Regions from separate parts of the Luteimonas sp. TWI596 genome, predicted to be linked through region 1. Evidence: predicted binding sites of a transcription regulator. Region 1 holds the regulator's gene; each other region holds the start of a gene.
What was found. The regulator HrcA, encoded in region 1, represses chaperone genes, less so after heat shock. The targets are predictions, from matches to a motif close to TTNGCACTCNNNNNNNNNGAGTGCNAA.

Region 1 (5,272 bases):
CCCGATAGTGCGCATGCCCCTTGGAGGCGACCTGGGGCAGGTGGGTCACGCACAGCACCTGGCGGCTCGCGCCCAGGGCGCGCAGCTTGTGGCCGACGATGTCGGCGACTGCGCCGCCGATGCCCGAGTCGACCTCGTCGAAGACCATCGTCGGCACCGCGTCGTGGCCCAGCGCCGCGACCTCGATCGCCAGCGAGATCCGCGACAGCTCGCCGCCCGAGGCCACCCGGCGCAGTGGCCGTGGTGGCTGGCCCGCGTTGGCCGAGACCATGAATTCGATGCGCTCGGCGCCCTGGGGGTCGGGCCGGTCGTGCTCGACCGGCTCGAATGCAATGTCGAAGGTCCCGCCGCCCATGCCGAGCTCGTGGATCAGGGCGGTCGTCGCCTTCGATAGCGCCTTGCCGGCCTTGCGGCGGGCTGCGCCCAGGCGGTCGGCGGCGGTGCGCCAGCGCGCGAGTGCGGCGTCGATCTCGTCGTCCAGGCGCGCCAGGCGTTCGCCGGCGCCGTCGAGCTGCTCGAGTTCGCTGGCCAGCCGCTGCCGGACCTCGCCCAGCTCCTCGGGTGTGACCCGGTGCTTGCGCGCCAGGTCGTGCAGCCGGCCCAGACGTTGCTCGAGCAACTCGAGCTCGGCCGGGTCGATATCGAGGTCGTCGCGGACCTGCCCGAGCAGGCGGGTGGCCTCGTCGAGCTGGATCGAGGCGGCGTCGAGCATCGCATCGACCTCGCCCAGACGGGGCTCATGGGCGCGCATGCGGCCCAGGTCGTGGCGCAGCGCGTGCAGGGCCTGCGGCAGGCCGACCGCATCCTCGCCGCTCATCCGCGCCAGCGCCGCGTCGCAGGTCTGGATCAGGCCCGCCGCGTTCGCATGGCGGCGGTGGGCAGCGTGCAGGTCGGCGATCGCCTCGGGCTCGAGCCGCTCGCCTTCCAGTTCGTCGAGCTGATGGCGCAGCCAGTCGCGGCGCTCGCCGACATCGCCGATACCGATCAGCGCCTCGCGCTCGCCCTGCAACGCGCGCCAGTCTTGGGCGGCGCCGCGGACCGCGGCCAGCAGGGTGCCATTGCCGGCCTGGGCATCGAGCAGCGCCAACTGGCTGCCGCGCGCCAGCAGCGCCTGGTGTTCATGTTGGCCGTGGATCTCGACCAGACGTCCGGCGAGCTCGGAGAGCTGGGCGATCGTCGCCGGGCGGCCGTTGATCCAGGCCCGCGAGCCGCCGTCGGCGCGCAGCGTGCGGCGCAACTGGCAGGTGGCGCCTTCGTCGAGCTCGTTGTCGCGCAGCCAGCGCAGCGCCGGGGCGGCATCGTCCAGCGCGAACTCGGCGTGCAGCTCGGCGCGCTCGGCGCCGTGGCGGACGATGCCGCTGTCGGCGCGCTGGCCGGACAGGAAGCCCAGCGCATCGACCAGCAGCGACTTGCCGGCACCGGTCTCGCCGGAGATGACGGTCAACCCCGGTCCGAACTCAAGGTCGGTGGCGGTGGCGACGGCGAAGTTGCGGATGGCAAGGTGGGTGAGCATCGGTGGAATTGTGCCTTGGCGGCCTGCGGTCGTGTAGCGGCGGCTTGATAGCCCCTGCGCGTCTCATCGGCTAAGACCGCGCTTGCATCGGTGGCGGCGGCGCCGTATACCGCCCGCATGTCGTCCGATGTCCGCCATCCGCTGGATCCGCGCGCCCGCCAGCTGCTGCGCACGCTGATCGGGCGGCATATCCGCGACGGCGAGCCGGTCGGTTCGCAGACGCTCGCCCGGCATGCCGGGCTGGACGTGAGCCCGGCGACGATCCGCAACATCCTGGCCGACCTGGAGGAGGCCGGGCTGCTCAGCTCCCCGCACACCTCGGCCGGGCGCGTGCCCACCGCGCAGGGCTACCGGGTGTTCGTCGATTCGCTGCTGCAGGTCAAGCCGCTGCGCGAGCAGGAGCTGCTGCGCTTGCGCGGGGAGCTGACCGGGGCCGGCGGGCACCAGTCGCTGCTGGGCAGCGCCTCGGAACTGGTCTCGGCGATGACGCGCTTCGTCGGGGTGGTCTCGGTGCCGCGGCGCGAGCAACTGGCGTTCCGGCACATCGATTTCGTGCCGCTCGACGGTCAGCGGGTCATGGCGATCATCGTCTTCGCCGACCACGAAGTGCAGAACCGGATCTTCCAGACCCGGCGCAGCTTCGACGCCGCTGAGCTCGAGCGCGTGGCCAACTACCTCAACCAGCATTGCGCTGGCCGGCCGATGGCCGCGGTGCGGGCGACGCTGGTCGAAGAGCTGCGCCATGCCCGCGACGAGATGGAAGCGTTGCTCGCGCAGACGATGGAGCTGGCCGAGCAGGCCTTGGTGCCGGCCGACGAGGACATGGTGCTGGCCGGGCAGAACCGGCTGATCGGGGTGCAGGACCTCTCGGACCTGGACCGGCTACGCGAATTGTTCGAGGCGTTTTCCCGCAAGCGCGAGATCCTGCAGTTGCTCGAGCGCACCCTGCACGCGCCGGGCGTGCGCATCTTCATTGGCGAGGAAACCGGCCTGGCGCCGCTGGAGGGCGTGTCGCTGGTCACCGCGCCGTACGCGGCGGGCGGACGGACACTCGGCGTATTAGGGGTGATCGGCCCGACCCGCATGGCCTACGACCGGGTGATTCCGGTGGTGCAGGCGACCGCGGACTTGCTGGGCGCCGCGCTCGGCGCTCACCCGTCGGCGGGCGAGGGCGCCGCGGGCCGTACGCCCGACGCGGCCTGAGCCGCCAGGCGCGACGCGCCAAATTCCCCGGCCGTGGCTTGAAACCGCGGCGGCCAGCCCCATAGCTGGGCGGGTCGGCGGCCAGACGCCCGCCCCGGAACCGGACATGACCCAGGAACAGCACGAGACGCAGCACCCCGAAATCCACGAGTCCGACGACCAGGCCACGCCGGTCGAGGCCCAGCTGACCGAACAGGTCGAGCTGCTGAAGGCCGAACTCGAGCAGGTGCGCGCACAGAGCCTGCTCGAGCGCGCCGACCTGGAAAACCAACGCAAGCGCCTGGCGCGCGAGATCGAGACCGCACGCCGGTTCGCCAACGAGCGCTTGCTCTCGTCGCTGGTGCCGGTGTTCGATGCGCTCGAGGCCGGCTTGGCGAGTGCGCCGGAGAATGATCCGCTGCGCGCTGGCGTCGAACTCACCCTGCGCGAACTGGTCAAGGCGACCGAGAGCAATGGCCTGCGCGTGGTCGCCCCGGCGGCCGGCGACGCCTTCGACCCCGAGCAGCACCAGGCGATGAGCATCGTCGAGGTGCCGGGCGTGCCGCCGGGCGCGGTCGCCCAGGTCTTCCAGAAGGGCTACCTGCTCAACGAGCGCCTGCTGCGCCCGGCGATGGTGGTGGTCGCCAAGGCCGACTGAGCGCGCGCCGCGCCATCGCGCGTCACACCGCTTGAACGCTGTGTTGCGCGCCCCCAGATACCCCGCATCGACGGCCACGCCGCCGTCCCCGCACAACGACATTTCCTAGAGGAAGCATTGCAATGGCAAAGATCATCGGCATCGATCTCGGCACGACCAACTCGTGCGTGGCGATCATGGACGGCGGCAAGGCCAAGGTCATCGAAAACAGCGAAGGCGACCGCACCACGCCGTCGATCGTCGCCTACACCAAGGACGGCGAGGTGCTGGTCGGCGCCTCCGCCAAGCGCCAGGCCGTCACCAACCCCCACAACACGTTCTTCGCGGTCAAGCGCCTGATCGGCCGCAAGTTCAAGGACGCCGAGGTCCAGAAGGACATCGGCCTGGTCCCCTACAAGATCCTCGAGCACGACAACGGCGATGCCTGGGTCGCGACCAGCGACGACAGGAAGCTGTCGGCGCAGGAAGTCTCGGCGCGCATCCTCGAGAAGATGAAGAAGACCGCCGAGGACTACCTGGGCGAGAAGGTCACCGAGGCGGTGATCACGGTGCCGGCGTACTTCAACGACAGCCAGCGCCAGGCGACCAAGGACGCCGGCCGCATCGCCGGCCTCGACGTCAAGCGCATCATCAACGAGCCGACCGCGGCCGCGCTGGCCTATGGCCTGGACAAGAGCGGCGGCGACCGCAAGGTCGCGGTCTACGACCTGGGCGGCGGCACGTTCGACGTGTCGATCATCGAGATCGCGGAAGTCGACGGCGAGAAGCAGTTCGAGGTGCTGGCCACCAACGGCGACACGTTCCTCGGCGGTGAGGACTTCGATGCCCGCGTCATCGATTATCTGGTCGAGGAGTTCCAGAAGGATCAGGGGATCGATCTGCGCAAGGATCCGCTGGCGCTGCAGCGCCTGAAGGATGCGGCCGAGCGCGCCAAGATCGAGCTGTCGTCGTCGCAGCAGACCGAGGTCAACCTGCCCTACGTCACCGCCGACGCCTCGGGTCCGAAGCACCTGAACATCAAGCTGACCCGCGCCAAGCTCGAAGCGCTGGTCGAGGACCTGATCAAGCGTTCGATCGAGCCCTGCCGCATCGCGCTCAACGATGCCGGCCTGCGCGCGTCCGACGTCAACGAGGTCATCCTCGTCGGCGGCCAGACTCGCATGCCCAAGGTGCAGCAGGCCGTTGCCGACTTCTTCGGCAAGGAGCCGCGCAAGGACGTGAACCCCGACGAGGCGGTCGCGATCGGTGCGGCGGTGCAGGGTGGCGTGCTGGCCGGCGACGTCAAGGACGTGCTGCTGCTCGACGTGACCCCGCTGAGCCTGGGCATCGAGACCCTGGGCGGCGTGTTCACCAAGATCATCGAAAAGAACACCACGATCCCGACCAAGGCTTCGCAGACCTTCTCCACCGCCGACGACAACCAGTCGGCCGTGACCGTGCACGTGCTGCAGGGCGAGCGCGAGCAGGCCCGCTTCAACAAGTCGCTGGCGCGCTTCGACCTGACCGGCATCGACCCGGCGCCGCGCGGCATGCCGCAGGTGGAGGTGTCGTTCGACATCGATGCCAACGGCATCCTGCACGTGTCGGCCAAGGACAAGAAGACCGGCAAGGAGCAGAAGGTCGAGATCAAGGCCGGTTCGGGCCTGTCGGATGACGAGATCCAGCGGATGGTCGCCGATGCCGAGGCGCACCGCGAGGACGACCGCAAGTTCCAGGAGCTGGTCGCCGCGCGCAACCAGGCCGATGCGCTGGTGCACGCGACCCGCAGCGCGATCAAGGACAACGGCGACAAGGTGCCCGGCGATGTGATCGGCAATGCCGAGGCTGCGATCGCCGAGGTCGAGACCGCGATGAAGGGCGACGACAAGGCGCAGATCGAGGCCAAGTCCAAGAAGCTCGAGGAAGTCTCCCAGCAGCTG
Region 2 (5,272 bases), on a different contig from region 1:
TCAAGCACCTGCCGGCACCGACTGCCGCAGTGCTGGCAGTACATCATGCGGGCGCTGGGCTTGAGGTAGATCGTCACGGTCCGGCTGCCGCCCTCGGGCCATGCGATGCGCTCCACCCGATAGCCTTCCCACCCGCCCAGCCTCTCGATCATCTTGCGGTCGAACATCCCCTCACCCTTGCGCCCTGGAATCAGGCCTCAAGCGTAACGGTGGCTGGCAAGGGACTCCCCGCTAATCTGCGAAGAACCTTTTTTTTGGTTCTTCGCCGGCGCCGGTCGATTCTGCGTCTTCCCGCAAAACTAAAACCGGGGGCAGAGTGCAATTTCTCAAGACGAAATTGCACTCTGCCCCCGGTTTGTTGCGGGGGAGAGCGGCGTCCGGCTGGTAGGCTGCTGCCCATCCGAAGTGGAACGCCCATTCCGGCGTCCTGTTTCGCACCGACGGCCGCTGTCATGATGGCGGGATGACCGACGATCCACGTACAGCGCTTGATGCGCATGTCGCCCGCCTGTTGGCCCGCCTGCCCGACGATGTGCACGCCGCCCCCGCGGCGATGGCGCGGCTGCATCCGGTCGCGGTCGCCAGCGACGTCGCGATCGACGTGCTGCAGCGCCAGCCCGACCTGCTCGCAGAGCTGCTGGCCGACGACGGCGATACGCCGCCCGCACCGCCGCAGTTGGACGCCGGCAATCGCAGCGACTGGCCGATGCTGCTGCGGCGCTATCGCCTGGCCTGTTCGACCCGGCTGATCTGGCGCGACGTGCATGGGCTGGACGATGTCGAAACGACGCTCGCCGGCAGCACCCAGTTGGCCGAGACCTGCCTGCAGGTCGCACTTGACGCCCTCGAACAGGCTTTCGCCGATCGCCACGGCGTCGTGCGCGACGGCGAGGGCCGCGCGGTGCGGTTGGTCGTGTTCGGGCTCGGCAAGCTCGGCGGTGGCGAACTGAACTTCAGTTCCGATATCGATCTGGTCTACGGCTTCGAAGCGGCCGGCGAGAGCGACGGCGCGCGGCCGTTGGCGGCCGAGGACTACTTCACCCGGCTGGGCCAGCAACTGGCGCGGCTGCTCGACGAGATCACCGGCGACGGCTTCTGCCATCGCGTCGACCTGCGCCTGCGGCCGTTCGGCAACGCCGGCCGGATCGCGTTGAGCTTTGCGGCGATGGAGCAGTACTTCCAGCGCGAGGGACGCGATTGGGAGCGCTATGCCTGGCAAAAAGCACGGCCCGTGGCCGGCGACCTCGCCGCAGGCGCGCGTTTCCTCGACCTGCTGCGCCCGTTCGTCTACCGCCGTTATCTCGACTTCGGCGCGCTCGACGGCCTGCGGCAGATGAAGGACATGATCGCGGCCGAAGTCGCGCGCCGGGAGCTGGCCGACGACATCAAGCGCGGCGATGGCGGCATCCGCGAAGTCGAGTTCCTGGCCCAGGCGCTGCAGCTGATCCGGGGCGGGCGCGAACCGGCGCTGCGCGAGCGACGGCTGCTGCCGGCACTGCGCGCGCTGCATGCGGCAGGGCAACTGGCCGACGAGGCGCTGGCGCGGCTGCAGGCGGCCTACCTGTTCCTGCGCCGCGTCGAGAACCGGCTGCAGATGCTGCGCGATGCGCAAACCCATCTGCTGCCGGCCGATCCGCTCGACCGGCTGCGGATCGCGTCCGGTCTGGGGTACGCCCATTGGGCGGCGCTTGAGACCGAGCTGCGGCGCGAGCGCGGCCACGTTGCGCACGAGTTCGATGCGCTGCTGGCGGTCCGCAGCCAGCAGCGCAGCGTCGACACCGACAGCGATCTGGCGACCTGGTGGCGCGCGCTGCCCGACGGCGGCGATGCGCAGACACTGGCCGAGGCCGGATTTGCCGATGCGCGCGAGGTCGCCGAGGCACTGCGCGACTTCGCGCGCTCGCCGAGCGTGCGCGATCTGTCGGACAATGCCCGCGCGCGGCTCGACCGGCTGATGCCGGTGCTGCTGCAAGCCTCTGCGCCGGCGGATCGGCCGCTGCAGGCGGTGCGCCGCCTGCTGGCGCTGCTGCACAACATCCTGCGGCGTGCGAGCTACCTGGCCTTGCTCGACGAGCAACCGGCTGCGCTGGCGCGGCTGGTGGAGGCGGTGACCCGTAGCGCCTTCCTCGCCGAGCGCCTCGCCGCGCATCCCCTGCTACTCGACGAACTGCTCGACGCCCGGGTCGAAGGGCCATTGCCCGAGCGCGATGGTTTGGCGACCGAGTGCAGCCGTGCGCTGCAGCAGCGCGATCTGGAAGCGGCGCTGCTCGCGCTCAACGAGATCCGCCAGCAATTGAGCTTCCGGATCGCACTGGCCACGCTTGACCGCCGGCTCGATCCGCCGACGGCGACCCGGCAACTGGCCTGGCTGGCCGACGCGGTGGTCGAGGTGGTGCTCGCACTGGCGATGCGCGAACTCGAGCGCGCCCATGGCCGGTTGCCCGATGCCCGTTTCGTGGTGGTCGGCTACGGTAGCCTGGGCGGCGAGGAACTGGGCTTCGGGTCGGACCTCGACCTGGTCTTCCTCTACGACGCGCCCGCCGATGCCCAGTCCGACGGCGCGCGGCCGCTCGATGCCCAGCGTTGGGCGGCGCGTCTTGCGCAGAAGATCGTCGCCCTGCTGGGGACGGTCACCGGCGGCGGCCGGCTCTACGACGTCGACGTGCGTCTGCGCCCGGACGGCGGCAAGGGGCTGCTGGTGTCGTCGCTGGCCAGCTACGCGGAGTACCAGCGCGAGCGCGCATGGACCTGGGAACACCAGGCGCTGGTGCGCGCGCGCGTGGTCGCGGGCGATGCGCCGATGCGCGAGGCGTTCGAATCCGTCCGCAGCGACACACTGGCCCGGCCTCGTGACCCGGCGGCGCTGCGCGAGGAGATCGCCGCGATGCGCCGACGCATGCGCGGCGAACTCGACCGTTCGACGGCCGACCGATTCGACCTCAAGCAGGGCGAGGGTGGGCTGGTGGATCTGGAGTTCCTGGCCCAGTCGCTGGTGCTGCAGGCGGCGGCGACGCACCCCGGACTGCTCGCGCCCAGGGCCACGCCGGCGTTGCTCGAGGCCGCGGCCACGGCGGGTCTGTTGCCGGCCGCCCAGTGTCAGGCGCTCCGCCAGGGCCATGCCTGCCTGTTGGAGGCGGCCTTGACCTGCATGCTCGACCGCCGGCCGCGCATCGCACCGCTCTCGCCGGCGCTGGCGTCGGCGCGGGAGACAATTGCAGGCATCGCCGGCTGGGCCTGATCTTCATCGTGGATTCGCCCGCCTAGGTGCAGGATCGAGTTCCTGAGACGGCTGGCAGCAGTGCCGCGGGCTGTCTCGCTTCTGTGAATGATCCCTGTCCAGGAAGTGCTGGACGTTCCGTAAACGGAACGCTCGGGAACTTCCAGCGGCCTTAGCAGTCATATCTGGAGACTGCTACCATCCCTTTCATGAGCACGCAGACCATGACCCACGCCCTGGTTGCCAACAGCCTGCCGATCCCCAGCCCGCTCGGTTCGCTCGATGCCTATATCGGCGCCGTGCACCAGATTCCGGTGCTGACGGTCGAAGAGGAGCAGGCGCTGGCGCAGAGGTATCGCGATCACGACGATCTCGATGCCGCGCGCGAGCTGGTCCATTCGCATCTGCGCTTCGTCGTCCATGTGGCCCGCGGTTACAACGGCTACGGGTTGCCGCTGGGCGATCTGATCCAGGAGGGCAATATCGGCCTGATGAAGGCCGTCAAGCGCTTCGATCCGGACGTCGGTGTGCGCCTGGTGAGCTTCGCCGTGCATTGGATCCGTGCCGAGATGCACGAGTTCATCCTCAAGAACTGGCGGATCGTGAAGGTCGCCACGACCAAGGCGCAGCGCAAGCTGTTCTTCAATCTGCGCAAGAGCAAGACCCGCCTGGGCTGGCTCAACGCCGAGGAAGTGCGCACCGTCGCCGCCGACCTCAACGTCTCGGAGCGCGAAGTGCTGGAGATGGAGTCGCGTCTGTCGGGCCGCGACATCGGGTTCGATGCGCCCGCGGGCGAGGACGACGACAATGCGCCGCCGGCGCCGGTCGCCTACCTCGTCGCACAGGACGAAGATCCGGCACAGGCGTACGAGCGCAGCGACAGCGAGGCCGACCAGCTCGAACTGCTGCGCGAAGGCATGGCCAAGCTCGACGCCCGCTCGCGCGACATCATCCGTCGCCGCTGGCTCGACGACGAGCACAAGGTGACGCTGCAGGAGCTGGCCGACGAGTACGGCGTGTCCGCCGAGCGGATCCGCCAGGTCGAGGCCAATGCGCTGAAGAAGATGAAGGCGTTGTTCGCGGCCTGAGTCCTGTTCGCCAATGCTGGACCCCGGACGGCCCGCGCAAGCGGGCCGTTTCTGTATGCGCGTTCGCATGCTCTGCAACGCAGGGCCACAAACCCGCCCCCACCCTTCTGAATGCGCAGTGCTTTTTAACCCGACCGTTCGTCGGAAAGTCAATAGATCAGCAGGTCTTTTTGTTGCATTTCTGTTAATTATTAGACTAGCTTCTGCCTTGGTTTTGTTTTTGTTCATGAATGCGCGCAGGCCATGCCGGCGCATCAACCTGAGGAGAAGCAATGAACAAGTGCCACAATCGCGCCAAACCGGTGTTTCGACGTGCCGCATTGAGCATCGCGCTGCTGACCTGTATCGGGGTGGCGACGGCGCAAAGTACTTCGGGAGACATCCTGGGCAGCAATGGTGGCGATCCGGGGAGCCGCGTCCAGGTTCGGAGTCTTGCTTCGGGCGCGACCCGAGAGGCGGTGGTCGGCAATGACGGCCGGTTCCGCATTTCGGCGCTGCCTCCCGGGCAGTATGAGCTGACGGTGTCTGGCAGGACCACTCGGGTCACGGTCATTGCTGGTCAAGCGGTCACGACCTCCCTGGCCGCGGACGCGACCAGCCTGGACACGGTCCGCGTGCGTGGACTGGGGGGCGTCAACAACATCGACCTGACCAGCATCGAAACCCGAACCACATTTACCGCCGAACAGCTCAATACCTTGCCCGTCGCGCGCAACGTCACCGCCGTGTCCTTGCTGACCCCTGGCACCGCGTCGAGCAGCGAGTACTTCGGTAATGCATCTTTTGGTGGTGCTTCAGCAGCCGAGAACAGCTACTACATCAACGGATTCAACGTCACTAACCTGTACGACAACCTTTCGTTCACAGAGGTGCCTTACCAGGCCATCGAGCAGTTGGATGTGCAGACCGGTGGTTACGGTGCCCGATACGGCTTCTCCACTGGCGGCGTGACGAGCGTGGTGGTCAA
Region 3 (5,272 bases), on a different contig from region 1:
CGGGTGCGTGCGGCGTTGTCGGCGACCGCATCGCTGCCGGTCGCGGCGTCAGGGGCATCTTCGGACGAGGACGGTGCGGCCGGGGCGATGGCGGCAGGCACCTGGCTCGTCTCGGCGGCGTCCGTCGAGCCGGCATCGGCGACCGGGGGGGCTGCAGCCGGCGTGGCCGCAGCGGCCGTCGTCGTGCCCGCAGGCAGCGCCACCGGGACGCGACGGGTCATCGGCGGGTAGCAGATGCCATCGGTCTGGCAGCCCTGGAAGGTCGCCACCACCTCGACGTCGGCGGCATCGGGTCGACGGCGCAGCACCGGCAGCGGCACGTCGACCTGGTCGAAGTACACGGTCACCGCGCCGAAATGATCGTCGTGATGCGCCTTGCCGGTGGGCCAGCGTGGCTGGCCGGCGCGCAGACCCGACGCCCCCTCGATCGTGAAGCGATTGCGGTCCTGATAGAGGTAGTAGCCCGGCGCCGGGGTGAAGCGCATCAGAATGGTGTCGCCATCCTGCGCAATCGCCTCGAAGGCGAAAGCGCGTTCGGCGGGCAGCGCATCGCCCGTCCCCGACAGCGCCCGCCCCAGCGCCGCAAAACCGGGGTCAGTGTCGCTTTTTGCAGCAGGCGCCGTCGCATCAGTTCGCGAGAAAACCGACGCTGACCCGGGTGTTGGTTGGGGGAGGGCGACTTGGAGGGTACGGGTCTGCGGGGGGTAGCAGATGCCGGCGTCGGCGCAGCCCTGGTACTTGACCTGCAGTGCGACGCGGCGTGTGCCGGCGGCCGGGTGTCCGTCCAGGGTCGCGATCAGCCGATCGCGGTAGGTTTCGACTTCGCCGAAGAATTCGTCGATGTGGCGGTGGCCATCGGGCAGCGCCAGCGTGCCGGCACCGAAGCTGCCGTCGGGCACCTGGGCCGCGGTGCGGTGTCGATACAGGTAGTAGCCGTCGGCGATCTTCCAGCGGATCTCGATCCGGTCGTGGGCGACCGCCGTGGCCGAGAGCGCCAGCGCGTCATCGACCGGCAGCACATCGTCGAAGTCGACGGCAGCGGCGGGCGACATCGTGCCCAGTAGCGCAGCCGCGAGCAGGCCATGCCAGGTGCGGGACGCCTGGCGGCGGAGGGGCGCAGCCTGGGATAGGAACGAGGCGGGGAAGAACGTACGCATCGCGGCAGTATCGCAGGCCGCCCCGCGCGATGCCCAACGCCAGGTTCAGTCCGCGTCGCCGGCCTCGATCGGTGCGGTCTCGGCCTCGACCCAGTGCAGGTAATCGGCCAGTCCGCCGGCGACCGGCAGCGCGACGAGCTCGGGGACGTCATAAGGATGCAGCGCCCGCAGCCGTTCGGTCAGCGCCTCGAGTCGGTCTGCGGTGGTCTTGATCACCAGCAGGACCTCGGCATCGGTCTGGACTCGGCCCTGCCAGCGGTAGATCGAGGTCACGCCCGGGACCAAACTGACGCAGGCGGCGAGCCGGGCATCGACGAGCGCGCGTGCGATGCGCTGGGCCGTGGCCTCGTCCGGGCAGCTGTTGAGGCAAGTCAGCACAGGCATCCGGCCAAGGTATCGGTTCGGTGTCCATCGTGCACGCGGTATGCACGACGCCGGCGCGACGCTGCGTTGGCCAGTCAGGGATGGTCTATCCCGCTGGTGGGCAGTCCACGCGGATCACGATTAGTGAACTCGCCGGTATACTTAATTTTCCTCCCCCCCTACGCTGTCTCGGCGGTCCACCATGCGCCTTCGCTCGTCTTTCGTTCTCGCTGCCGGTCTCGCGCTGGCCGCGCCGCTTGCCGCTCAGGCGGCTTCCCCCATCGATGTCGGCGTCGGCGCCTCGGCCACGCGCGAGAATGAGACTACCGCGGTCGTCACTCTGGCGTGGTTGCCCGAGTGGCGGCGCACCGCCCATGGTGTGCTGCGCTGGGAGTTGGGCGGCGTCTACATCCAAGCGCGCGGCGATACCCGTTTCGATCTCGACGAGGACACCGGCGTGATCCATGGTGGCGCACGCTACGAGCGCGACAATGGGTTCACCGCCGGCTTCGGCGTTGGTGTGCAGATCGGCGAGACCGATGCGCTGTCGGGCAATCCGCAGTTCGTGAGCACCATCGGCTGGCGTTGGCAGCGATTCTCGCTGCTGGCCCGCCACATCTCCAACGCCAGCATCAAGCAGCCCAACGACGGCGAGACGATGCTCGTTGCCGCCTGGCGCTTCCGCTGAACCACTGCTGGAACGCACACCGGCCCTGGCGCTGCGCCGGGGTCTCGCGTTTCAACGGCCTCAAGATTTTTCTGCGCGGCCCCTTGTAAAGCCGCAGCGCGCACCCATCTCCCGTCGCGTCCCTGGCTTGCCAGGGTGCGTGCGCCGCGCGTTCTGGCAGTCCCCATGGGCGAGTGCTAGAATTCGGGCCCGTTTTCTTCACAATCAATCACTTAGAGAGGGTTGGAATGAGCAATCTCAAGCCGCTGTACGACCGCGTCGTGGTCAAGCCCGTCGAGGCCGAAGAGAAGACTGCCGGCGGCATCCTGATCCCGGACAACGCCAAGGAAAAGCCCACCAAGGGCGAAGTCGTCGCCGTCGGCGAAGGCAAGGCCCTGGACAACGGCAGCGTGCGCGCGCCGAAGGTCAAGGTCGGCGACATCGTGATCTACGGTCAGTACTCGGGCAGCGCCTACAAGGCCGAGGGCATCGAATACAAGATCGTGAAGGAAGACGACATCCTCGCGATCGTTGGCTGATCGAAAGCGGGGGCGTCAGGCCTCGCGAGTGGGGAATCGAGGCGGTCAACGCCCATTTTCGCGCCTCGCGAATCGTCCGCGTCCTGCGCTTTTCCAAATCCCTAATCCCCTATTTCAATTCCGGAGTTTTCAATGGCTGCTAAGGAAATCCGCTTCGGCGAAGACGCACGCTCCAAGATGGTGCGCGGCGTCAACGTGCTCGCCAATGCCGTCAAGGCGACCCTCGGCCCGAAGGGCCGCAACGTCGTGCTCGAAAAGAGCTTCGGCGCGCCGACGATCACCAAGGACGGCGTGTCCGTCGCCAAGGAGATCGAACTGGCCGACAAGTTCGAGAACATGGGCGCGCAGATGGTCAAGGAGGTCGCCTCCAAGACGTCCGACAACGCCGGTGACGGCACCACGACCGCGACCGTGCTCGCCCAGGCGTTCATCCGCGAGGGCTCCAAGGCCGTCGCCGCCGGCATGAACCCGATGGACCTCAAGCGCGGCATCGACAAGGCGGTGCAGGCCGCCGTCGCCGAGCTCAAGAACCTGTCCAAGCCGACGGCCGACGACAAGGCGATCGCCCAGGTCGGTACGATCTCGGCCAACTCCGACGAGTCGATCGGCACGATCATCGCCGACGCGATGAAGAAGGTCGGCAAGGAAGGCGTGATCACGGTCGAGGAAGGCTCGGGCCTGGAGAACGAGCTCGACGTCGTCGAGGGCATGCAGTTCGACCGCGGCTACCTGTCGCCGTACTTCGTCAACAATCAGCAGTCGCAGACCGCCGATCTCGACGATCCGTTCATCCTGCTGCACGACAAGAAGATCTCCAACGTCCGTGACCTGCTGCCCGTCCTCGAGGGCGTGGCCAAGGCCGGCAAGCCGCTGCTGATCGTCGCCGAGGAAGTCGAGGGCGAGGCTCTGGCCACGCTCGTCGTCAACACCATCCGCGGCATCGTCAAGGTCGTGGCCGTCAAGGCGCCGGGCTTCGGCGACCGTCGCAAGGCGATGCTCGAAGACATGGCCGTGCTGACCGGCGGCACCGTGATCTCCGAGGAAGTGGGTCTGTCGCTCGAGAAGGCGACGATCAACGACCTGGGCCGCGCCAAGAAGGTGCAGGTCTCCAAGGAGAACACCACGATCATCGACGGCGCCGGCGACACCGGTTCGATCGAGTCGCGCATCAAGCAGATCAAGGCGCAGATCGAGGAGACCTCCTCGGACTACGACCGCGAGAAGCTGCAGGAGCGCGTGGCCAAGCTGGCCGGTGGCGTGGCGGTGATCAAGGTCGGCGCCTCGACCGAGATCGAAATGAAGGAGAAGAAGGCCCGCGTCGAAGACGCCCTGCACGCCACGCGCGCAGCGGTCGAGGAAGGCGTGGTCCCCGGCGGTGGCGTCGCGCTGATCCGCGCGCTGGCTGCGATCTCCGATCTCAAGGGTGCCAACGAAGACCAGAACCACGGCATCGCGATCGCGCTGCGTGCGATGGAAGCCCCGCTGCGCGAGATCGTGACCAACGCCGGCGAAGAGCCGTCGGTCATCGTCAACAACGTCAAGGGCGGGACCGGCAACTACGGTTACAACGCCGCCAATGGCGAGTACGGCGACATGGTCGAGTTCGGCATCCTGGACCCGACCAAGGTCACCCGCACCGCGCTGCAGAACGCCGCGTCGATCGCCGGTCTGATGATCACGACCGAAGCCATGGTCGCCGAGCTGCCGAAGAAGGACGAGCCGGCGATGCCGCCTGGCGGTGGCATGGGCGGCATGGGCGGCATGGATTTCTGATCCAGCGCCTGCGTCGTATCGCGACACCCCGGACCCCCGCGCAAGCGGGGGTCTTTTTGTTTGGGCCGGTCCTCCTGGGGCAGTGGCGGCATGGCGCCACCGCCCCGTCGGCGTCGCGTGTTGGGCGCCGTCACCCGCCATCGGCGATGCTGTCGCCATGACGACCACGATCGCCTCCTGGCTCCGCGCGCACCGGCGAGGGGTGCGCCTGGGCGTGACCCTGCTCGTGGCGCTGTATCTGCTGTATCTGATCGCGGCCAACGTGCTGCTCAACAGCGCGCTGGGCGAACGCCTGGTCAATCGCAAGCCCGAGCGCTACCACGCGCAGTGGTCCTGGGCGATGAGTCTGTATCCCGGACACATCCACGCGCGCGACGTGGTGATGGGCGGGCATGCCCGCACCAATCTGTGGACCGCCGCCACGCCGCGCGCCGACGGCCGGATCAAGCTGTTGCCGCTGCTGTGGCGCGAGGTCGCGTTCGGCACCATCCGCGCGCAGGATGTGTCGGTCCACGTCGCACGCACGCCGCACGACATGCCGACCACTGTGCGACCGGGCCATAAGCCCTGGACGTTGCGCTTCGATGCGATCACCACGCCGAGCCTGTTGCGCTTCGATTTCTACCAGGCCCGCGTGACCGGGCACGGCGACGCCCGATTCGTGTTCGAGAAGCAGTTGCAGGGCGGGCCGATGGCGGTCGGGCATTCGACACTGCGCATGCCCGACGCGACCCTGCGCGTGGGCGACGTGGCGCTGCTGCGCGAGGGCGCGC

Region 2: the regulator HrcA is predicted to act here: its motif matches at 3,390-3,416, upstream of rpoH (RNA polymerase sigma factor RpoH).
Region 3: the regulator HrcA is predicted to act here: its motif matches at 2,362-2,388, upstream of groES (co-chaperone GroES).

Annotation. Positions count from the first base shown of each region.
Region 1 is NZ_JBDJMU010000007.1:10,801-16,072, forward strand. It holds gene recN (DNA repair protein RecN) at 1-1,513, opposite strand, end outside; gene hrcA (heat-inducible transcriptional repressor HrcA) at 1,631-2,716, shown strand; gene grpE (nucleotide exchange factor GrpE) at 2,823-3,353, shown strand; gene dnaK (molecular chaperone DnaK) at 3,476-5,272, shown strand, end outside.
Region 2 is NZ_JBDJMU010000027.1:31,444-36,715, reverse strand. It holds partial or broken gene ABE487_RS15760 (helix-turn-helix domain-containing protein) at 1-167, opposite strand, end outside; gene glnE (bifunctional [glutamate--ammonia ligase]-adenylyl-L-tyrosine phosphorylase/[glutamate--ammonia-ligase] adenylyltransferase) at 464-3,238, shown strand; gene rpoH (RNA polymerase sigma factor RpoH) at 3,427-4,305, shown strand; gene ABE487_RS15745 (TonB-dependent receptor) at 4,578-5,272, shown strand, end outside.
Region 3 is NZ_JBDJMU010000033.1:7,335-12,606, forward strand. It holds gene ABE487_RS16530 (protein-disulfide reductase DsbD) at 1-1,052, opposite strand, end outside; gene cutA (divalent-cation tolerance protein CutA) at 1,203-1,541, opposite strand; gene ABE487_RS16540 (acyloxyacyl hydrolase) at 1,723-2,208, shown strand; gene groES (co-chaperone GroES) at 2,436-2,726, shown strand; gene groL (chaperonin GroEL) at 2,859-4,499, shown strand; gene ABE487_RS16555 (hypothetical protein) at 4,657-5,272, shown strand, end outside.